4 regions of the Paenibacillus enshidis genome follow, and region 1 is predicted to be linked to each of the others. Evidence: predicted binding sites of a transcription regulator. Region 1 holds the regulator's gene; each other region holds the start of a gene.
What was found. Region 1 encodes Rex, which represses fermentation and respiration genes when NADH is low (regulators of the CRP and FNR family bind a similar motif). Its sites were predicted from a motif close to TTGTGAAATATTTCACAA; they were not measured.
Positions count from the first base shown of each region.

Region 2: the regulator Rex is predicted to act here: its motif matches at 1,854-1,871, upstream of lpdD (prenylated flavin chaperone LpdD).
Region 3: the regulator Rex is predicted to act here: its motif matches at 2,924-2,941, upstream of nirB (nitrite reductase large subunit NirB).
Region 4: the regulator Rex is predicted to act here: its motif matches at 2,616-2,633, upstream of pflB (formate C-acetyltransferase).

Region 1 is NZ_JBHHMI010000002.1:288,106-294,027, forward strand. It holds gene ACE41H_RS03890 (AAA family ATPase) at 1-383, opposite strand, end outside; gene ACE41H_RS03895 (hypothetical protein) at 376-909, opposite strand; gene ACE41H_RS03900 (cell wall elongation regulator TseB-like domain-containing protein) at 1,192-1,722, opposite strand; gene ACE41H_RS03905 (amidohydrolase) at 1,754-3,055, opposite strand; gene ACE41H_RS03910 (redox-sensing transcriptional repressor Rex) at 3,042-3,695, opposite strand; gene dinG (ATP-dependent DNA helicase DinG, 3'-5' exoribonuclease type) at 3,739-5,922, opposite strand, start outside.
Region 2 is NZ_JBHHMI010000010.1:164,655-170,576, forward strand. It holds partial or broken gene ACE41H_RS13680 (SulP family inorganic anion transporter) at 514-1,749, opposite strand; gene lpdD (prenylated flavin chaperone LpdD) at 2,132-2,476, shown strand; gene ACE41H_RS13690 (amino acid ABC transporter ATP-binding protein) at 2,717-3,463, opposite strand; gene ACE41H_RS13695 (amino acid ABC transporter permease) at 3,477-4,145, opposite strand; gene ACE41H_RS13700 (amino acid ABC transporter substrate-binding protein) at 4,211-5,059, opposite strand; gene ACE41H_RS13705 (pyrimidine-nucleoside phosphorylase) at 5,254-5,922, opposite strand, start outside.
Region 3 is NZ_JBHHMI010000044.1:847-6,768, forward strand. It holds gene nirD (nitrite reductase small subunit NirD) at 45-359, opposite strand; gene nirB (nitrite reductase large subunit NirB) at 399-2,825, opposite strand; gene ACE41H_RS24270 (winged helix-turn-helix transcriptional regulator) at 2,999-3,316, opposite strand; gene ACE41H_RS24275 (ThuA domain-containing protein) at 3,493-4,221, opposite strand; gene ACE41H_RS24280 (sugar phosphate isomerase/epimerase family protein) at 4,255-5,223, opposite strand; gene ACE41H_RS24285 (Gfo/Idh/MocA family protein) at 5,287-5,922, opposite strand, start outside.
Region 4 is NZ_JBHHMI010000015.1:69,141-75,062, reverse strand. It holds gene adhE (bifunctional acetaldehyde-CoA/alcohol dehydrogenase) at 1-2,521, shown strand, start outside; gene pflB (formate C-acetyltransferase) at 2,703-4,964, shown strand; gene pflA (pyruvate formate-lyase-activating protein) at 5,026-5,781, shown strand.

The DNA.
Region 1 (5,922 bases):
GTATACTGGGCTGCGGCTTTGGCCATCAGGGTTTTACCCGTTCCGGGAGGTCCGGTGAGCAGAATGCCCTTTAAGGGACGGATGCCGAATTTCGAAATTTCTTCATGGCGGATCAGGAAATCAAGCGCCTCCTGGAGCTCCTGCTTGGCGCTCTCCTGGCCGCCGATCTGCTCAAAGGTCAGCCCGGTCGACCCGATTTTCTTGCGCTTGCGTTCCTGGCCCGCTCCGACCGCCAATCCGCCGCGCATATGCAGCAGCAGCATCAGTCCGCCCAGCACCGCCACCGCAATAACAAGCGGCACTACATTAAACCCGATAAAAACAAGAAAAATCACCAGGACCGGCACGATGCCGATCAGCATTTCCTTCACCCATCTAGGCATTAGGCCACACTCCCATCGTTTCCGGCTCGCGCGGCAGAATAATAAATTTGCTGGCTTGTCCTTCCTTCAGTCTTATATAGACGTTCTGATCGTCCATTTCAGTCTGGGTCTGTACCTTGGAGTCCTTCTGCTCCAGCGATTCCAGCGTTGCCGGGATTTGCGTGTACTTTTTATTTTCCATCGCTTCGGCAATCGGGAACATGGCCTGTGACCACCACTTATCCAGCTGTACGCTGGAGCGGTCCTGGATGTCCATCTTTAACTGGCGGCTGCCGATAATGGACTGGCCTTCTTTCTTGACCTGCTGTACCAGACCACGCAGATCCGCATCCGGTTGCAGCACAAGTTTCAAAACGACTTCATCCTGTTTAATCGCTATTTGAGCGCTGGAAACGCCCGGATATTGAGTCACTACCTGCTGAAGCGGATTCTGAATCGCCATATGACGGTACAAGAACCATCCGCCGAACAGCACGGAAGCTGTTATGATCGCCGTTAAAGCTATAGGCAAAATACGAAGTTTCAAAAAAACGCCCTCCTCTCGATCATGAAATGCCAGCAGAAACGTATTGGGACTTTTTTTTGAACCGTAAAGTAAAAAATGAGCCTTGTTAACCTATCGCTCTATCACTAGTATAAGCTTGAATATATTATATCGTATATCATATTTCGAAGGCAAAGTTTGAACAGTTTATAAGATATGTAATATTTTTCACAAACGGATATTTTAATCAGAAATATGCAAAAAGGCTCCAGCCGCAGCCGGAGCGATTCCGCTCACATATGATCAGGTTTCATGCGCCCTCCGTCACTGAAGGGTATTGGGAAGTTGAAAAGGAGTGCCTACCGGACTTCCGTCCGCAAATTTGTAAAATTGATAAAAATAGCTGTTGTTGCTTTTATAGAACAACTGCCAGACATATTCCCCGTTAAAAACACCGGGCAGCAGACGCACAATCTCAAGATCGGGATTTGCGGATATGATGGCTGTGCGAATCTGCTCCTCGCTTACTCCGTTTTGCAGCAGCTCACTGTGCACGCCCTGGGTTCCCTGCTGCGGGATGTCCGCCCCGTCCTCTACCCTTTGAAAAGGCACCCATACCATGATCTTTCTGTTTTCGGCATCCGTGCCTTCCACCACCCAATAGGTTTCGGTCCACACGCTTTTCCACGTCTTATCCGTTGCGGCCAGCCCCGCTGTCTGTTTCGCTTTCAGAATGGCGTCGCTCTCCTCCTGTTTCTGCCCCTGGGTTACATAGGAATAGTACAAGTAAAGGGCGAGCAACAGCAGGATGAAAATAAACACCGCATAGGCGATCATCGTTTTTCTGTTTTTCAATCCAAGCTTCCTTTCCGATGGTGTGGTTTGATCAGCGAGAGAGCAAGCCGGTAAACGCCGCTTGCGCTTCGTGCTTGATCCGCTCCTCATCCATGGTCAGGCATTCACCGTTCTTGACAACCTGACGGCCGTCCACCCAGACGTGCAGAACATCCTTGGCGCTGGCCGAGTACACAGCATGGGAAACCAAATCCGTTTTCGGCAGAAAATGCGGCTGATCCATATTCAGGGCAATAAAATCGGCCTTGTTGCCTGCGGCGAGCGCTCCCACTTCCTTCAGGGCAATCGATTTCGCACCATATTCCGTAGCCATGCGCAGGGCCTCGCCCGCCGGGACCGCCGTCGGGTCGCCTGTAACTCCCTTATGAATCAAAGCGGCCAACCGCATTTCCTCGAACATGTCCAGATTGTTGTTGCTTGCCGGACCATCTGTTCCGAGCGACACGATTACCCCCGCTTTAAGCAGGTCTGTCACCCGCGCTACACCGCTGGCCAGCTTGAGGTTGCTTCCCGGATTGTGGGAAACGGCCACCTTGCGCTCGGCGAGCAGGGCAATCTCTTCATCATTCAAATGGACGGCATGCGCAACCAGGGAAGGCCGGGAGAAGAAGCCCAGCTTATCCAGATGTGCAACAGGGCGAAGACCGTATTCACGCACGTTCTGCTCCACCTCGGCGGCCGTTTCCGACATGTGGGTGTGAAGCGGCAGATTGAGGTCATGGGCCGCCTGCACGAACTGCTCAATAAAAGCTGGCGGGCAGGTATACGGCGCGTGCGGAGACATCATGGCCGTAATGCGGCCGCCGGCTTGCCCGTGCCAGTTTTTCGCAAAGGCTACCGCCTCCGCCAGCTTGGCACGCTGCTCCTCTTCCGAGCATAGACCGATGGCGCCGCGCATCAGGCTGGCGCGGATGCCGGATTGCTCGACCACTTTGGCCACTTCATCCATATGGTCATACATATCCAGAAAAGCGGTCGTGCCTCCCTTGAGCATTTCAAGCACAGACAGCGACGTCCCCCAGTACACATCCGAGGCGGTGAATTTGGCTTCCATCGGCCACATCTTCGTTTGCAGCCATTCCTGCAGCACCATATCGTCTCCGTAGCCGCGCAGCAGCGACATGGCGGCATGGCCGTGCGTGTTGATCAGACCTGGCAGAAAAAGCAGTCCTGTGCCGTCTACCACCTCTGTGGCTTCCTCTCCTGCGGGCAGCTCTTCTCCGATATAGGTGATCCGGCTGTCTTCAATGATCATGTAGCCGTGGACAACCGCTTTTTCATCACGGTTCACCGCATATGCCCCATTTTTTATCAGCCATTTATTGGTCGTCATCTTCATTGTCATCCTTTCCGTTCTCCAGGTAATAGGCCAGGCTCAGCAGGTCTGTCGTAAAGTCCGTCGCATGAATGCGAATATGCGCAGGGGCTTTGATGATAGTTGGCGCAAAATTCAGAATCGCCTCTATCCCGCTCCCGATCATCTCGTCAGCCACATGCTGGGCTTCAAAATCCGGTACAGTGATAATGCCGATCCGGATGTGCAGCTTTCTGACCGTATCTCTCAGCTCCTCCATCGGCTGCACGGTCAGGGTGTTGATTTGCCGCCCGATCTTGGCTGGCGAGGAATCGAAGACTGCCACGATTTTCATATTATCCTTTAAATAAGCGTTGTAATTGGACAGCGCCTGCCCGAGATTACCAGCCCCCACCAGCGCAACGTTGATTTGCTGGTCTATTTTGAGTATATGGCGTATTTTATCGATCAGATACATCACATCGTAGCCGATTCCCTTGCGTCCGAAATCACCGAAATAAGCCAGGTCCTTGCGGATCTGCGCCGGATTCAGGTCCAGCTTCTGCCCCAGCTCCTGGGATGAAACCGTGGTGACCTCCCGTTTATGAAGCTCGTTCAGGTAGCGCAGGTAGACGGGCAGCCTGCGCACCACAGCTTCGGATATTTTATCTGCTTTCATGCATAATCCTCCTAAATTCACGGACTAATGAATCGTAATGAGCTTAGCTGCCCGCTTCCGTATGAAGCCATTCGGAAATCCGGGGCACCATCTGCTCGGTCTGCATATGCTCTATTTTCGGTCCCGGCAGTGAGTAGAGGAAGTGCTTTCCGTAATAAGATTCGATGACACGGGTATCATACACGATGACTACTCCACGGTCCTTGGCCGTACGGACGAGGCGTCCGAAGCCCTGCTTGAAGCGGATGACCGCCTGCGGCACGGACAGTTTCATGAACGGGTTCTTCTTCTGCTCCTGGAGCAGTTCGCTCTTCGCCTCCAGCAACGGGCTGTTCGGCGGCTGAAAAGGCAGTCTGACAATAGCCAGACAGGTCAAAGCCTCTCCGGGAATATCGACACCCTCCCAGAAGCTGCTTGTACCGAGCAGCACGGACGCCTTGGCTTCCTGAAACCTTCGTGTCAGCTTGCTGCGGCTGCCGCTATCCATACCCTGCCCCAGCACCGTAATTTTACTCGAAGCAAGCGCCTCCTTCAGCGGCTCGTATACCTGCTTGAGCATCCGGTACGAGGTAAAGAGGACAAGCATCCGTCCCTGAGTTACCTCAGCCGCGCTGCGGAGCGAGTCCACGAGCATGTCCACGAACCTGGCGTCCCCCACGCTTCCTTTTACGCTCGGAAAATCCCGCGGGATGACAAGCAGCGCCTGCTCCCGATAGTTGAACGGGGAAGGCAGCAGGGAGGTAAGCAGACCGCCCTCCTCCGCAGCCTCCTGAAGACCGAGCTGGTCGATCATATATTGGAATGATTTGTCTACGGACAAGGTTGCGGAGGTGAGCACAACGCTTTTTTTCTTGTCAAAAAACATCTCCTTCAACTGCTGGCTGACATCCACCGGCACGGCGTAAAACTGCAACGATTTCCCTTTAAATTGGCCGCTGGCTTCAAGCCAGTATACAGTGGTCAGATCATCCATTTTGATAAAAAAGCGCAGGCTGTCACGGAAGGCAGCCAAATCTTTAACCAGCCCTGTAATATCGGTTACCAGACTCTCGGAACCGTAATCGTCCTGCTCGTCCTTGATTTCCTGCAACATTTTGTCTCCCTTGCGGACGATCTCGCCAAGCGCAACATAAATCTGATTTTCCAGTTGCTCCGCCTCCGTCCAACCCTTTGGTTTATCGGAAGGCTTGAGACGAGCCGAGAACTGTCCGGTCTCCCCCGGGGGAGCGTCACTCCGTTCAGGCAGCATGCCGAAAAGCATATCGCTGAGCTTATCCCAGGTCTCCTTAACCTCCACCATCGCCGGATACAGGCTGTCGATCACATACGCCCATTCCGTGGCCTTCTCGTGCCCGGAAGACATAAGCTGCTGGCGCAGGACGGGCAGCTGCCCGTTCTTGCTGTCCTTGAACAAACGGGTCAGCGCATGGACGAACGTGAAATATTTCATATGCATGCCCAGATGCTTGCCTGCCACCTCTTCCAGATGATGCGCCTCGTCAATAATCAGATGCTCATATGCGGGAAGCAGTTGATGGCTGGCTTTGACATCCGTGAACAGCTTGGAGTGGTTGGTGACCACAACATCTGCGGTTCCGGCTTCCTGGCGTGCTCTATGGTAATAACATTTGCGGAACCATGGGCATTGTCTGCCAAGGCAGGAGTCGGAGTCGCTGGCCACCGTTTCCCAGAAGTCCCCGCCACGGCTGCCGAGGTTCAGTTCCTCATCATCCCCGGTTTCGGTTTGCGCAAGCCACACTATCATCTGTGCAGCTGTGAGCAAATCTTCCTTCGGGGTTACGAAATCTCTTCTGTTTATTTTATGTTCAAATTTACGCAGACACAAATAATGGCCCCTGCCCTTGAACACGGCCGCCCGGAAAGGAAACGGGACCGCGCGTGTGAGCAGCGGAATATCCCTTTCCCGCAGCTGCTCCTGCAGGTTGATGGTGTGGGTGCTGATCATCACTTTTTCCCCGTTCCTGACGCTGTGATACAGCGAGGGGAGCATATATCCAAGTGATTTCCCCGTACCGGTTCCAGCCTCAATGAGCAAATGTTTCTCTTCACTGAGCGCCGTCATGACGCTCTCGATCATCTGGTTCTGCGACTCCCGCGCCTCGTAATGGGATAGGGACGTCCGCAGCCGCTCCTGCACTTGCTCCATGTACTCGTCAAAGCTCACGCCTGACAACGGATTATCGCCAGGCTCGCTGCGTGGCGGCTC
Region 2 (5,922 bases), on a different contig from region 1:
CTCCTTCAAGAGTCTATGAATTTGTCAAATAGAGTTGAAGCATTGAGAGCCGATCATGGAGGGAAATACTGAGAGAAGAAAAAGAAGAGTTGAAAAGGTGAAAGTTTGGAAATGAAAAGATGAAATTGGAAAATTCAGTTACCACTAAAGTCAGTATAGTTATCATGTTGACACCAGGCAAGCTCTATTTTGGAAATTTATATGATTTTGATACTTTTTTCTCATTTTATAATGATCATAAAGACCTATAAAAGGGGTGTTTTTCTACACTTCACTCTCATTTTTCGTAGGAATTATGACGAAAGAAGGCTCCCTTCACGCAAATTCTCAGTGCGCTATGGAAGCCGAATAGAAATTTTCTATCTTCATTCGTTATTTTCTATAACATCATCATTCCATCGAAAACAACCGTCAAACAAACTCGAATTTTAGTTAGCGTATCCGGTGTGTGCGGGGTTTCTCCACTTGCACGGCCGTCTGTGACGAGCTTTGTTGACGAAAAGCCTGCAGTGCAGACGCAAGGCTTCCCTGTCCGCGGATATACAATATTCCCGCCAGAAGGATGCCCGTTCCCACAGCCATGATCAATGTGGTGAAAACCGTCAGCAGAAAGGTCAGGCAGAGCACTACAGAATCCCCATTCCGCAGGCGCAAAATTTGCATGAAATGTTGCCGTTCACTCATATTCCATGCCACCACCATCAAAATCGGGGCCATGCCCGCCAGCGGGATAAAAGACGCATAGCGCGCAAAGAGCATAACAATAAGCAGCACCACTACTCCGTGAATGATGCCTGAAAAAGGAGAAACAGCACCGTTTTTAATATTTGTGGCTGTACGTGCGATGGCCCCTGTGGCCGGAATTCCCCCAAACAGCGGGGTTACGATATTGGCAATCCCTTGACCGATCAGCTCCCGGTTGCTGTTATGGCGTGAACCGGTCATATTGTCTGCCACAACGGCGGACAGTAAAGATTCTACGCCCCCTAAGAGCGCGATTACCAGCGCGGAGGGCAGCATCATCAGCATCGTCTCCCATGTCAGTGCGGGAAAATACAGTCCTGGCAGCGCTGAACTGATAGCTCCATAGGCGGAACCGATAGTTTCCACCTTCCCCGGAAACAGCCAGACCGCAGCAGCGGTCGATAAAGCCAGACCAGCCAGGGAGGCCGGGATTTTCGACGCATATTTCGCCACAAGCAGCATGGCCGTCAGGCTGAGGCTGGCCGTCAAGATACTGTATAGGTTAAACGAAGGCAAGTGCAGCGCGATTTCCTTCATGCTCAAAATAAAGCTCTCATGCCGCTCGACGCCCTTCAGCCCGAGAAAGCTGGCGATCTGGCCGCTGAATATGATCACCGCAATTCCACTCGTAAAACCTACCGTGACCGGCAGGGGAATAAAGCGGATCAAGCTTCCGAGCTTGAATACTCCCATCAAAACAAGCAGTACGCCAGCCATAAGGCCCGCGATTAACAGATATTCATATCCATACTGCATCACGATCGCCAGCAATACGGGGATAAACGCTCCCGTAGGGCCACCGATCTGAAACTTTGAACCTCCCAGCAGCGAAATCAGAATGCCTGCAATAATCGTGGTGTACAGCCCGTATTCGGGCTTCACGCCCGAAGCGATGGCAAAGGCCATTCCCAGCGGCACCGCCACGACCGCTACGATCAAGCCTGAAGCCAAGTCTTTGCGCAAACCAGTTGCGCTGAAGCTCTCGTATCTTCCCGTCCACTTCATTCCGGATAACCTTCTTTGTCTCTTTTTTTCGCAGGAAAACGAAGGACCGGCCTCCGGCTCCCACAAGACCTAACTTTGAAAATAGCACTTACCTCCGCATGTCACTGTGATTTATATCACACCAAAAAAATGAATAACCAGGGCTGACATCTTCTACACATTGTCATTAAGAGGCGAATACGCAATGACCTGCAGCCGCGGACGATGAGTCTGCGGTTTTTTTATTTTTACACAATATGAAAAGAAAGGGAATTTCGTTTCATGAATGCAAGCCGCTGGCTGCCGTGAAAGAAGCAAGGTAATATATGATTTATAAGCAGATACAAAACTAATGCGGTTGGGTGGATGGGCCTGAGTGCTGTAGTGAAGGGGAGCAGCTTTTATGATTCATTTGGAGAGAACGGCAGGCCGGATCAGGCTTGTACTGGATGCTTATTTTATGGGCGAGGACGTGGTCGTGCTGCTGTCCGGGGGCGACCGTCCCCATTTGGGGACCATCACCGCAGGTGCCCGGCTGGAGCCGCTGCAAACGGTGCAGCTGCAAAACCACAAGGAGTTCTACATTACCGAGGAAATCGCCGTCCGCCTGCGCAAGCAGTTCCGCGGGAATTTCGCCATCTGCTGCGGCGCGCATTTGGACGACATTACTGCCGAGGAGATCAAACAGCTTACAGAAATGGGCGTCAGCCTCGGGGATGAATTGATCAATCTTCTGAACGGGAAATAAGCCTGACTGAGTAAGCCTGGGACTTCATAGCCATCGAGGCTGTCCGAGGAACCTTGCGAGTTGACGAAAGGCAACTGCGATTGGCGGAATGGTTCGTTCTCGGAGCGTTCAACCGCTATCGCACTTGTCCCCGCTCAACCGATTTCGGTTTTGAACTTATTTTTAATGAACACTTTTATGAACAAAAAAGCTGCCTCCAAGCTAATAATGCTTGATAGACAGCCTTTTACCATATTCAATTTACTCCTCCTGCCCGCTGATGCGTCGCAGGAACTGCACTGCCCGCGAACTGGTCGGATTGCCGAGCACTTGCTGTGGCGGCCCTTGTTCAACGATGTGACCTTCGTCCATAAAAATGACTTTATCCGCCACATCGGCGGCAAACTTCATTTCATGGGTCACGACCACCATCGTCCGCCCTTCGGACGCCAGTTGCTTCATGACTTTCAGCACTTCGCCGACAAGCTCAGGATCAAGCGCTGAAGTCGGCTCATCGAACAAAAGCACTTCAGGCTCCATTGCCATTGCCCGGGCAATACCGACTCGCTGCTGCTGCCCTCCGGACAGCTGATGCGGGTAGGCATCGGCCTTTTCAGCCAACCCAACCTTGCCCAACAGCTCCAGAGCACGTGTCCGGGCTTCCGTTCTATCCTTCTTCTGCACGGTCACAGGCCCTTCCATCACATTCTGTACAACAGTCATGTGTGGAAACAGGTTATACGATTGGAACACCATGCCTGTTTTCTGGCGCAAAGCCAGCACATCTTCTTTCTTCAGCTTCGCTCCAAAGCTCAGCGACAGCCCTCCCAGTCCAAGTGTCCCCTGATCAGGAACCTCCAGCAGATTAAGACAGCGCAGCAGCGTTGTTTTGCCCGACCCCGAGGGACCGATAATAACAAGCACCTTGCCCTTCTCCAGCGTCAGATCTACTCCCTTCAGCACCTGCAGCGGGCCGAACGATTTATGCAAATTGCGGATCTCGATCATCGGCACCCTCTCCTTATTTGACAGCATGACGGCTTGTCCGTTTTTCGAGATAATTCTGCAGCGCAGACAGCACCGAGCTGAATGCCAGATAAATCACACCGGCTTCAGTGTATACAAGCAGCGGTTCATACGTAGTCGCCGAAATCTGCTGTGACGCGCGAAACATCTCTATATAGGTAATAGTGGCTGCAAGTGATGTATCCTTCACCAGACTGATAAATGAGTTTCCGAGTGGTGGCACCGATACACGCGCAGCCTGAGGCAAAATGACACGGCGCAACGCCTGCGCCCTCGTCATGCCCAATGAGGAGGCCGCCTCCCATTGCCCTGTCGGAATGGACTGGATCGCAGCCCGGAAAATCTCCGAATTATAAGCCCCCACGCTCAGCGTAAAACCGATGATGGCGGCAAGAAACGGATTCAGCACAACTCCGATGGAAGGAAGACCGTAGAAAATAATGTACAACTGTACCAACAGCGGCGTGCCGCGGATGACCCATACGTAGAAGCGGGCGATCAGATTGGGGATCTTCCAATTGGAGAGCCGTACCAGTGCGGTAGCCAAAGCTAAGATCAAGCCGAGCGCAAAGGAAATAAGCGCCAACGGAATCGTAAAAGCAACCCCTGCTTTAAGCAGGGGCCAAAAGGAATCGATTAATATCTGTATTTTGCGATCGTCCATCAGCCAGACATCCTTTTACAGTCAATTCGCAGTCCCTTGAGGATCATCCAGGGATGACCCGGACCTTATTTGGAAACATCCTCACTGAAATATTTCTTGGAAATGGTCAGATAGGTTCCGTCAGCCTTCATATCGGCCAATGCCTTGTTCACGGCCTGCACCAGATCATCACTGCCTTTGTTGAACAATGCTGCGCTCTCTGCAGCATTGTCGGCTTCCGCAACCGATTTGAGCGGTACATCCGGACGCTGTGTCTTCAAATCCAGGAAAGACAACCCGTCATTGACGGTTGCATCAACACGCTTGGAGAGCAGCAGATCAATCGCCTGGTTGAAGCCTTCTGTACCTACGATTTCAGCGCCGTTACTCTTTGCAATTTCTGTCAGGTTGCTCGTCAGCGACTGTGCGGACTTTTTACCCTTCAGATCAGCAAAACCTTTGATATCATTGTTGTCCTGATGTACGATCAGCACGGCTTTGGATACGATGTATGGATCGGAGAAATCGTATTTCGCCTTACGTTCATCGTTGATAGATACTTCATTGAACACAACGTCAAAACGTTTGGCATCCAGTCCGGCGAACATGCCGTCCCATTGTGTCTCGATAAACTCCGGCTCCACCCCGATCCGTTTGCTCACTTCCCGGGCAATATCCACGTCAAAGCCAGTCAAGTTGCCGGATTCATCATGAAACGTAAAGGGGGCGTATGTACCTTCGGTACCGATCCGCAGCTTGCCGCTGGCTTTAACAGCTTCAAGCCCGCTTTGCGCTTCATTATTGGCCGCTTCCTCGCTGCCTGCAGCTGTGTTAGCTGTGTTATTGGAAGCAGCATTATTGGCATTGCCGCCGCAAGCTGCCAGCAAAACCATCGTAAATGCCAGCATCAAGGTCAACAAACTGAATTTCTTCATATCCTTCACTTCTCTCTTAATTTTATATTTTAAATGCGGGACAATCCCGGCAAAATGAATAGTACACTATTGAATTATCCGAGTCAATCTATTTATTATAATTCCAATGAATTTAGTAAGAATTACATAAATCCATACATACTACGAAAAAGACAGGCCCCTGGAATTTAGTCCCTAAAGGCCTGTCTTTTGCATTACTCCGTTACGACACCATGCAGCAGTACGGGAGCTTCCGCATGCTCCGCAATGCGCACATTCGCATAAATTTTTTCCAACACCTCATCCACATTCTCCCGGTTGGCATGAATGGTCATCAGCGATTCTCCCACTTGCACGCTGTCGCCGATTTTCTTGTTCAGCATAATACCGACCGCCAAATCAATTTCGGATTCCTTCGTGGCGCGACCTGCGCCGAGCAGCATCGCTGCCGTGCCAATTTCGTCGGCCACCATCTCGGCTACCACTCCGCCCTGCCGTGCCGGAACCTCAATCCGGTAGGCCGCCTGCGGCAGCCGCTCGGGATGATCCACCACGGACGGATCTCCGCCCTGATTGGCGATGAACTCCTTGAATTTCTCCAGCGCGCGTCCGCTGCGGATCGCTTCCTTCAGCTTCTCTTCCGCTTCTTCCAGCGAATCGGCCTTCTGCGCCAGATAGACCATCTGTCTGCCAAGCGCCAGACACAGCTCCTCCAAATCCTGTGGCCCCTGTCCCTTCAGCGTATCAATCGCTTCCTGGACCTCAAGCGAATTTCCGATTGCGAAGCCGAGCGGCTGGCTCATATCCGAAATGACGGCCATCGTCTTGCGGCCGACGTTGTTGCCGATGCTGACCATCGCTTTGGCGAGCTCCACGGCCTCTTC
Region 3 (5,922 bases), on a different contig from region 1:
TCCAAGCCAAGCTATCCATTACATGTTTCAGTGCTTGCATTGATTTATTGCGGTATGGAAAGCACAACCTGGCCGTCCCGCAGCTGCACAGGATAAGTCTGCACCTTTCCATGGTCTGGAGCCTGCACTTTGCCCGATTCAAGATCAATCTTCCAATCATATAATGGATCATAAATAAAATGGCCTGATACGATAGCCTCCGCAAGCGGCCCTCCCTTTGGGTGCGGGTTGCGGTTATCAACCGCATACACCTGCTCGTCCAAGGTTCGGAAGATGGCAATCTCCCGGCCAGGAAGCTGAATAACCCGCCCGATCCGCTGCTGAAACTCCTCTATGAAGCCAACCGTAACTGTTTGCATGAAATCTCCTCCTGTTGATGTGCTCTTGTCTTCTTACACCTATAACACCGGCTCTTTATGCTCAAACAGTATATCTCGCTTGTGCGGATCATGCAGCAGCTTCTTCCAGGGATCTTCAACCTGGGCAAGGGCGAGCTCGATGCGTTCCATGAGGGCTTTCCGGTTCGAACTATCTTCCACAACCTGGGCCCGGATGGTGTCAAGCCCCATCCGCTCCACCCATTCAGAGGTGCGTTCCAAATAATTGGCCGTCTCACGATACAGCTGCATGACGGCGCCGCAGATTTCCACCAGTTCATCGTCGGACTTTACCTTGCAGAGCGAATCGGCTAGCCGGGACTTGATCCCCCCATTGCCGCCGATAAAGATTTCCCAGCCCCCGTCATTGCCGACGATCCCGATATCCTTGGTGCAGGACTCGGCGCAGTTACGCGGGCAGCCGTTGACGGCAAGCTTCAGCTTCGCCGGGAAATCAAGGCGTTCAAACTTGCGCTCCAGTAGCGCTCCCATACCCATGGAATCCTGTGTTCCAAACCGGCAGAACTGGGAGCCGACACAGGTTTTCACCGTACGCAGCGATTTAGCGTATGCATAACCGGAAGGCATATCCAGCTCCGCCCATACCTTGGGCAGGTCTTCCTTTTTCACGCCGATCAGGTCCAGCCGTTGACCGCCTGTCACCTTGACGACCTTGACATCATATTTTAACGATACATCCGCAATCCGCTTTAGCTCTTCCGGCGTAGTTACACCGCCATACATGCGGGGAACGACCGTGAATGTCCCGTCTTTCTGAATATTGGCGCTCATACGTTCATTGACAAAGCGGGATTCCGCTTCATCCTCATACATATCAGGATAAATCATGCCGAGGTAATAGTTCAGGGCAGGCCGGCATTTGGAGCAGCCTTCCGGCTGGGACCAGCCCAGCACATGCATTACTTCCCGGACAGTCTGCAGTCCCTTCGCTTTGATCTCTGCCACGATTTCATCCCGGCCCATCGCTGTACAGCCGCAAATCCCTTTTTTGGCCGCAGCTGCAAAACCGTCCCCAAGCACATATTTGAGAATATCCTCCACGACCGGCTTACAGCCGCCGCATGAACGGGTAGCCCCGGTACAAGCTTTAATCTCATCCACAGTAGTCAAACCTTGCTCCGTAATCACCTGCACAATCGCCTGTTTGGTCACCCCGTTGCAGCCGCATACGATTTCATCGTCAGCCATCGTTTCCACCGAAGCTGCCTTGGCCCCGCCTCCACAGCAGCCGGTTCCCATAATGGAACCATAGATCTCATCATTCATCTCAGCCTGCTGCCGCACCAGCTTCTGCAGATTTGCGGCTTCGCTCACATCTCCGAACAGCACGGCGCCGACGATTTGATTGCCGCGCAGCAGCACCTTTTTATAGGTCCGCTTCCAGTCGTCTTTTGCCGAAATGACCGTATGCTCGTCTGTATCCATAAATTCTCCCGCCGAAAAGACATCCACGCCCGAAATTTTCAGCTTGGTCGCCACAACAGAGCCCTCATATGGCTTCGTATCCACTCCGCATAAGCGCTTGGCCAGTACGAGGCCCTGCTCGAACAGCGGCGCTACGAGACCATAACACACACCTCTATGCTCGACACACTCGCCCACGGCGTATACGTCAGGCAGAGAGGTCTGCATGTAATCGTCCACGACAATACCCCGGTTGACCTTCATCCCGCTTCCGGCAGCTACCGCCGTATTCGGCTGAATACCTACTGCCATAACCACAAAATCCGCATCCAGACGACTGCCATCCTTAAACAGCAGGCCGCTCACCCGCTGCTCGCCTGTTATTTCCACGGTCTGTTTGCCCATGGCAAATTTGATGCCCTGACGTTCCAGTTCAGCTTGCAGCATGGATGAGGCATTGTGATCCAGCTGCCGCTCCATCAGGTTCTCCATCAAATGAACGACGGTTACATCCATGCCCAGACTGACAAGCCCCTTCGCAGCCTCCAGACCAAGCAGCCCCCCGCCGATGACGGCGGCCTTGCGGTAAGAGGAGGCAGCTTCCCTCATCCGTTGACAATCCGCAATATCCCTGAAACCGACAACACCATCCTTGTCAATGCCGGGGATAGGCAGCATAAACGGCTTCGAGCCTGTGGCAATGATCAGCTTGTCATACGGGATTTCCAGCCCTGACCCTGTATGAACCTTGCGGGCCTCAGCGTCGATCCGCGTCACCGTCGTCCCTGTATGAAGCTGTATGCCATGCTGCTTATACCAGCTCCAATCGTTCAAGACAATATCGTCAATGGTCTTCGTGCCTTCAAGAACGTAGGAAAGCATGATCCGGTTATAGTTCGGATGCGGCTCACTGCCAATAACCTGAATATCATAACGACCGCCAAGCTTAATCATTTGCTCCAGCATTCCAATGCCTGCCATTCCATTGCCGACGACAACCAGCTTCTCCCGTGTCCCACTCACGTGAATGCCTCCCCTGAAGCGATGCTGCTTCTAAGCCTTGTATCTAACATCGCTTGTAATCTCGTTAAGGCAAGTATAACGAAAGGATTAAATTTTATTTGTGATTAAAATCACAAATAAAACAAAAAAGAGCCTCGGCAGGCTCTCCGTTGTGTTGCGCTATTTAATTCAGATTATTCTACCCATTCTTCTGCCCAGAATTGGATTTGCTCCATAACGGGACGAAGCGCGCAACCTTTGGGTGTCAGCTCATACTCAATACGTACCGGAGTTTCCGGATAAACATGCCGTATCAGGATGCCCTCGCTCTCCAAATCCTTCATCCGTTCCGACAGCATCTTATCGCTCATGGACGGAATCCGATTGGAGATATCCTTGAACCTCTTCGGCCCACTCATTAAGGACTGGATGATAAGCCCGTTCCACCGTTTTCCCAAAAAAGAAAATGCCGTTTCAAACCTCGGGCACATTCCTTGCTGTTGACCCTCCATTATTTTCACCTCTTTGCAAGTCCGTATCATATACTTTCATTTTGTTAGTATATATCATGTTAGCATATTTTATGTGCAATTAAAAGGAGTTGCGAGTATTTTCGCCATTACTCACAAATCTGCATATAAAAAAACAGGCGGGGCCCCTGGGGCTCCGCCATAATATGCTCCGTTGTTTAGACCAGAATTTCTTTGAAAGGACGCACCGGCTCGGACTTCCCAAACACGGGCTGTGCGTTGTGCGCCGGATATGCCCATTTTACCGCGTTGGAGATTACTTTCAGAACTTCCGGCTTGTAGTACGTTGGATACGTTTCATGGCCGGGACGGAAGTAGAAGATCTTGCCGCTTCCCCGGCGGAACGTACAGCCGCTGCGGAACACCTCTCCGCCCTCGAAGTTGCTTACAAACACCAGCTCATCCGGTGTTGGAATATCGAAAAATTCACCGTACATTTCTTCCTGATCCAGCACGATTTTGGAATCGATTCCTTCTGCAATCGGATGGGACGGATTCACACACCAGATAATCTCCTGTTCTCCCGCTTCCCTCCATTTCAGATCACAGCTGGTTCCCATCAATGCCTTGAACGGTTTGGAGAAATGTCCCGAATGCAGGACGATGAATCCCATGCCTTGCTGGACACGCCGAACGACCTTGGCTGTAATTTCATCACTGACACGGTCATGGGCCATATGCCCCCACCAGATCAGCACATCCGTCGTATTCAGCACCTCGTCAGTCAGCCCGTGCTCAGGCTCGTCAAGCGTAGCGGTCCGGATGGCAAAGCCCTCACCGGCCAGCCCGTCGGCAATCGCCTTGTGCAGTCCGTCCGGATATACCGCTTTAACCTCATCGTGAATTTTTTCATGGACATATTCGTTCCAGATGGTGACGTTGATCATAAGCCTTGTTCCCCCTAATTGTTTAAAACCCACTTACACCCACCACATATCTCCCAAGGGTTCATCCATGATGATGGGCTGAAGATTTTGGACAGCTTTTGTAAAGCCCTCTTCAATCGACATTAAACCGTCTTCATGCTCAATACTTACTACATAATCATAACCGACCAGCCGCAGTGCGCTTAAAATATCAGCCCAAGTCTTCATATCATGACCGTATCCTACGGTCCGGAACTGCCAGGCACGGTCAAGCATTTTCGTATAGTCCTGCATATCTGTCAAACCGTATTTATTTACATTGACCGGATCAATCGTCGTATCCTTGGCATGGAAATGGTGAATGGCGTTTTCACGGCCCAAAATTTGAACCGCCTGCACCGGATCGATTCCCTGCCACCACATATGGCTCGGATCCAGGTTGGCGCCGATCACTTCACCCGCCGCCTCACGCAGGCGCAGCAGGGTTGCCGGCGTATGCACCGAGAAACCGCCGTGCAGCTCAAGGCCAATTTTCACGTTGTGGTCAGCCGCAAATTTGCCCGTTTCCGTCCAATAAGGGATGACCTTGTTCTCCCACTGCCATTTCAGGATTTCCTGATAATCATTCGGCCACGGAGCCACCGGCCAGTTTGGATACTTGGCATCCTCATGGTCTCCCGGACAGCCGGAGAAGGTGTTGACAACAGGCACCCCCAGCTTCTCCGCCAACAGTACGGAATTGATAAAATCCTCGTGGTCCGACTGTGCCGGCTTCTTCTGCGGATGCAGCGGGTTGCCGTGGCAGCTCAGCGCGCTGATGATCAGGCCGCGGGATTCCACCGCCTGTTTGAAGTTTTTAAGCGCCGTTTCATTTTCCAGCAGCTCAGCAGGGCTGCAGTGCTTGTTGCCCGGATTGCCGCCCGTGCCGATTTCGACGGCCTTTACTCCTCTGGAGGCCACAAAATCAAGCGCCTCCTCAAGCGATCTGTCGCCGAACAATACCATAAATACTCCGAGCTTCATGCCTTACTCCTCCTTGTACATATTCCGGTATATGCTGCTTAATTTGTAACAAACAGGCCTGCATTACTCAAAGTACACGGCTTTTCCTGTCCGGGCCGACTCGTAAATGGCCTCCAGAATTTCCGTAACGACAAGCGCCTGCTCCGGTTTCACCAGCGGCTCGGTATCGTTTTGCACTGCTTCCAGCCACAAGCGGGCCTCACGGTCTGCATCCGTCTCCTTTTCACCGGAGTAGAAGGCCACTCCTCCTGCTCCAAGATCGATCATGGTTTCGTACAGTCTGCTGTTCTTCTCGCCGTTAATGCGCAGCCCATCCTTCATATCCGCTCCGCCTTCTGTGCCACAGAGCAGCGACTTGGCTTCGCCAAACTCGGATACGTTGAGCGCCCAGCTGGATTCCAGCACGATAGTTGCCCCGTTCTCCATCGTAATGAAACCAAAGGCGGAATCCTCAACCTTGAACTGCTCCGGATCCCACGGGCCAAAAGCGTTGGCCGCGTTTTGACGCTGCCCGAGCTTGTGGAACGTGGAGCCCATGACGCTCTTCGGCTTGTAATTGTCCATCAGCCACAGCGTCAGATCAAGCGCATGGGTGCCGATATCAATCAGCGGTCCGCCGCCCTGCTTCTCTTCATCCAGAAATACGCCCCAGGTAGGCACGGCGCGGCGGCGGAGAGCGATGGCTTTGCCGTAATAGAT
Region 4 (5,922 bases), on a different contig from region 1:
GTTCATGGATATGACCCAGGAGCAGATCGACGAAATTGTGCAGGCGATGGCGCTTGCAGGCTTGGATAAGCATATGTATTTGGCGAAAAAAGCCGTTGAAGAAACCGGACGTGGTGTGTATGAGGATAAAATTACGAAGAACATCTTTGCTACCGAATATATCTACCACAACATTAAATATAACAAAACGGTAGGTATTATCGAAGATAACGATTTTGACAGCTTTCAGAAAATTGCTGAGCCGGTCGGCATTATTATGGGGATAACTCCGGTCACGAATCCGACATCCACAACGATGTTTAAAGCATTGATCTCCATCAAGACCCGCAACCCGATCATTTTCGGTTTCCACCCTTCCGCCCAGGAATGCAGCAAGGAAGCGGCCAGAATTTTGCTCGAAGCGGCTGTCAAGCATGGAGCGCCGGAAAACTGCATCCAGTGGATTGAAGCTCCGACCATGGATAAAACGAATGCTCTGATGAATCATCCCGATGTGGCGCTTATTCTGGCAACCGGCGGATCAGGCATGGTCAAAGCGGCTTATAGCTGCGGCAAGCCGGCGCTTGGCGTTGGTCCAGGCAACGTGCCCTGCTTCATCGAAAAGTCCGCCGACATCAAACAGGCCGTAACAGACCTCATCCTCTCGAAATCGTTCGACAACGGCATGATCTGCGCATCAGAACAGGCTGTCATTATAGAAGAAGCCATATACGACCAGGTGAAAAAGCTGATGACCGCCAACGGCTGCTACTTCGTCAACAAGGAAGAAGCTGCCAAGCTGACCAGCGGTGCGATGAATGTGGAAAAATGTGCTGTTAATCCGGCTATCGTCGGCCAGTCTGCTATGAAAATCGCTGAGATTTGCGGCATCACTGTTCCGGAAGGCACAAAAATTATCGTAGCCGAGCTGGAAGGCGTAGGACCGAAATATCCGCTGTCTGCAGAAAAACTGAGCCCGGTGCTGGCCTGTTATAAAGTGAAAAATGCGGAACAGGGGATCGAGCGTGCGGCGCAGGTCGTCGAATTCGGCGGCATGGGCCACTCTTCGGCCATCCACTCCCATAATGAAGAAGTGATCCAGAAATTTGCCAACCGTCTGCAAACCGGCCGCATCATCGTCAACTCGCCTTCGACCCATGGCGCCATCGGGGATATCTATAACACGAATCTGCCGTCCCTGACGCTGGGCTGTGGATCGTATGGGCGGAACTCGACCGCGTCCAACGTATCAGCAGTAAACCTGATCAACGTGAAAAGGGTGGCGAAACGTACGGTGAATATGCAGTGGTTCAAGGTGCCTTCCAAAATTTATTTTGAGAAAAACTCGACACAGTATCTTGCCAAAATGCCTGACATTACACGGGTGGCGATCGTTACCGACCCGATGATGGTGAAGCTCGGCTATGTTGACCGTGTGACGCATTACCTGCGTCAGCGCCAAAACCCTGTAGCGATCGAGGTGTTCTCTGAGGTAGAACCGGACCCATCGACAACAACGGTGGAGCGCGGCACGGAAATGATGGCCCGCTTCCAGCCAGACTGCATTATCGCGCTCGGGGGTGGTTCCCCGATGGACGCGGCCAAAGGCATGTGGCTCTTCTATGAATATCCGGATACCGACTTCAACAATCTGAAGCAGAAGTTTATGGATATCCGCAAACGGATCTATAAATATCCGCGCCTTGGCCAGAAGGCCCAATTCGTAGCCATTCCGACAACATCGGGTACAGGCTCGGAGGTCACATCATTCGCGGTGATTACGGACAAAAAGCTGGGCAATACCAAATATCCGCTGGCAGACTATGAGCTGACTCCGGACGTGGCGATCATCGATCCTGAATTTGTATATTCGCTGCCTAAAACCGCTGTCGCCGATACCGGTATGGACGTGCTGACCCATGCGATTGAAGCCTATGTCTCGGTGATGGCCAGCGATTATACCGATGGTCTGGCGATCAAGGCGATCCAACTGGTGTTCCAGTACCTTGAGCAATCGGCATTGACTGGCGATAAACTGGCGCGCGAAAAAATGCATAATGCGTCCACTCTGGCTGGCATGGCGTTTGCCAACGCCTTTCTGGGCATTAACCACAGCCTTGCGCATAAATGGGGCGGCCAGTATCATACTGCACATGGTCGTACTAACGCGATTCTGATGCCGCATGTCATTCGTTACAACGCCAAGAAGCCTACGAAATTCGCGTCGTTCCCTAAATATTCGCACTTTGTGGCGGATGAGCGCTATGCGGAAATTGCCCGCATTCTCGGTCTGCCTGCACGGACGACGGAAGAAGGGGTAGACAGCCTGATCGACGCCATCCGCAAGCTCAACAAAACATTGGGCATCGAGGAGTCGTTCCAGCAGCTCGGCTTTGACCCGAAAGACTTCGAATCACGTGTCGACTATCTAGCAGACCGCGCGTTTGAGGATCAGTGCACCACTGCCAATCCGAAGCTGCCGCTGGTCAGCGAGCTGGCCGAAGTGTACCGCAACGCTTTCTATGGGCGATTTGACCAATAATAACGGCTGATCTCAAGCAACCAGGCTCTCCCGATGAAGGAGGGCTTGGGCTGCAAATGGGCAGAAATAGACTATGTGATAAAAATCACTTATATTGTGATTTTTATCACATAAGAACAAGCTTCATTATTTTACAATGGAAATGTAAAGAGATCCTGAACAAAATCATGGAGGGATAGACATGTCGGTGATTGAGAGAGAAGTACAGGAACAGCAATCAGGATGGCGCGGGTTTAAAAATGGCAAGTGGAGCCGGGAAGTTAATGTCAACCATTTTATTGAGCTGAACATTACTCCATATTACGGCAATGAAGAGTTTCTCGTTGGCCCGACCTCTAATACGACGGCGCTTTGGGCGATTATTTCCGATCTGACCAAGAAGGAGCTGGCGAACGGCGGTGTGCTGGATGTGGATGTGAACACTCCTTCAACGATCACCTCCCACAGACCGGGTTACATTGACAAGGACAAGGAACAAATCGTCGGTGTGCAGACAGATGCCCCGTTCAAACGTTCCCTGCAGCCGTTCGGCGGCATACGGATGATGATCGATGCCTGCAAGGACTACGGCTTTGAGGTCCCGCAAAATATCATAGATATATTTACGAATATCCGCAAAACGCATAATCAGGGCGTGTTTGATGCCTATACGGATGAGATGAGAGCAGCCCGTAAGGCTGGCATCATTACAGGTCTGCCGGATGCGTACGGACGTGGACGCATTATCGGCGATTACCGCCGGGTAGCGCTGTATGGTGTGGATTTCCTGATTCAAGATAAACAAGAGCAGTTGAAAAGCCTTGAAGTAGATGCTATGAGCGAGGAAATCATCCGCCTGCGTGAGGAGGTGTCCGAACAGATCCGGGCGCTGAACGAGCTGAAGCAGATGGCAGCAGAGCACGGCTGTGATATTTCCAAGCCTGCCGTGAATGCGAAGGAAGCATTCCAGTGGCTGTACTTTGGTTATCTGGCAGCTATCAAGGAGCAAAATGGAGCCGCAATGTCTCTGGGACGTGTATCTTCCTTCCTGGACATTTATGTACAGCGCGATCTGGCTGAAGGAACCTTGAACGAAGAGCAGGCGCAAGAGCTTGTGGACCATTTTGTCATGAAGCTGCGGATCGTCAAGTTCCTGCGGACACCGGACTACAATCAGTTGTTCAGCGGCGACCCTACGTGGGTGACGGAATCCATCGGCGGCATGTCTGTCAACGGGGAAACCCGTGTCACCCAAAACAGCTTCCGCTTCCTGCATACCCTGTACAACCTGGGACCGGCTCCAGAACCAAACCTGACGGTATTGTGGTCCGAGAAGCTGCCTGAAGCGTTCAAAAAATATTGCGCCAAGGTTTCGATTGAAACGAGCTCCATCCAGTACGAAAACGATGACCTGATGCGTCCGATTTATGGCGACGATTATGGTATCGCCTGCTGTGTATCCGCCATGAAAATCGGCAAGCAGATGCAGTTCTTCGGCGCCCGCGCCAACCTGGCCAAAGCGCTCCTGTATGCCATTAATGGCGGCAGGGACGAAAAATCCGGGGCTCAGGTCGGACCGGAATTCCCGGCCATCACCTCCGAGGTGCTTGATTATGAGGAAGTGATGAAACGCTTCAAGCCGATGATGGAATGGCTCGCCAAACTGTACATGAATACCTTGAATGTGATTCACTACATGCATGATAAGTATAGCTACGAACGGATTGAAATGGCGCTGCACGACCGCGACATCCTTCGCACGATGGCCTGCGGCATCGCTGGTCTGTCCGTAGCCGCCGATTCCCTGAGTGCCATCAAATACGCGAAGGTGAAACCGGTCCGCAACGAGCAGGGCATTGCCGTCGATTTCGAGATTGAAGGGGAGTTCCCTTGCTACGGCAACAATGACGACCGTGTCGACAGCATCGCCGTTGGCCTGGTTGAAAGCTTTATGGGCATGATCCGCAAGCATAAGGCGTATCGTGATGCCATTCCGACGCAATCGGTCCTGACAATCACTTCCAATGTGGTTTATGGCAAGAAAACGGGGACTACACCGGACGGACGCAAAGCGGGCGAGCCGTTTGCTCCCGGCGCCAATCCAATGCACGGACGCGACAAAAAAGGTGCGCTCGCTTCGCTCAGCTCGGTAGCCAAACTGCCGTACGAACACAGCTTGGACGGCATCTCCAATACGTTCTCGATTGTGCCGAAAGCACTGGGTAAAGAAGAGGAAATTCGCAAAAATAATCTGGTATCCATGATGGACGGTTATTTCGGCAGCAATGCCCACCATCTGAACGTCAACGTGTTCGACCGGGCACAACTGATGGATGCGATGGAGCATCCGGAAAACTATCCGCAGCTTACCATCCGTGTATCGGGTTATGCGGTCAACTTCATCAAGCTGACACGCGAGCAGCAGCTCGATGTCATCAACCGGACCTTCCACGGTACGATGTAAGCAGACGGAGGGCAAGGAAAAATACACGCACAGCGGATGCGGACAGAAAGGAAGAGGCAGCATGGTCAAAGGACATATTCATTCACTCGAAACTTTCGGGACGGTTGACGGCCCAGGCATCCGCTTTGTGCTTTTTATGCAGGGATGTCATTTGAAGTGTCAGTACTGTCATAACCCGGATACCTGGGCGCTGGATGGTGGCCGTGAAGCGACGGTAGAGGACATTTTGGCCGAGATTGAGCCGTATTTGTCCTATTATCGAAACTCGGGAGGCGGGTTGACGGTATCCGGCGGAGAGCCTACCCTGCAGTGGCATTTTGTGGCTGAGCTGTTCAAGGAGGTCAAGCAGCGCTGGGGGCTGCATACCACTCTGGACAGCAACGGCTTCAATGATCCGGAACGGATTCGAGAGCTGCTGGAGCACACCGACCTGGTGCTGCTCGATCTGAAGCATATCCATGATGAGAAGCATATTAAGCTGACCGGCAAATCCAATGAACGTACACTGCATACGGCACAATGGCTGTCCGAGCATGGACGGAAAATGTGGATACGCCACGTCTATGTGCCCGGCATCCACAATGAGGAGCAGGACCTGCTCAACCTGGGACGGTTCATTGGCACATTGAACGGGGTTGAGAAGTTCGAGATTCTGCCCTATCATCAGATGGGCATCTATAAATGGCAGGCGCTGGGCAAAGCCTATCCGCTGGAAGGGGTGCCGACTCCGACGGAAGAGGAAGTGGAGCGGGCTTACAGGCTGATCGCGCAAGGGCGCGAGGAGGCTCAAGTGCAGCACCCTGTGGCATACCGGTAGATTGGGCAGGAGCAAGCAATCATTAATTGATACGATATAAGGAGGACGCAGCAGCGAATGCCATGCTGAACTCCGTATTTTCAACCGCAGCTTCCGGAAGCATCCGGAGGCTGCGTTTTTTTGTTTTTCCAGTAAAAACAT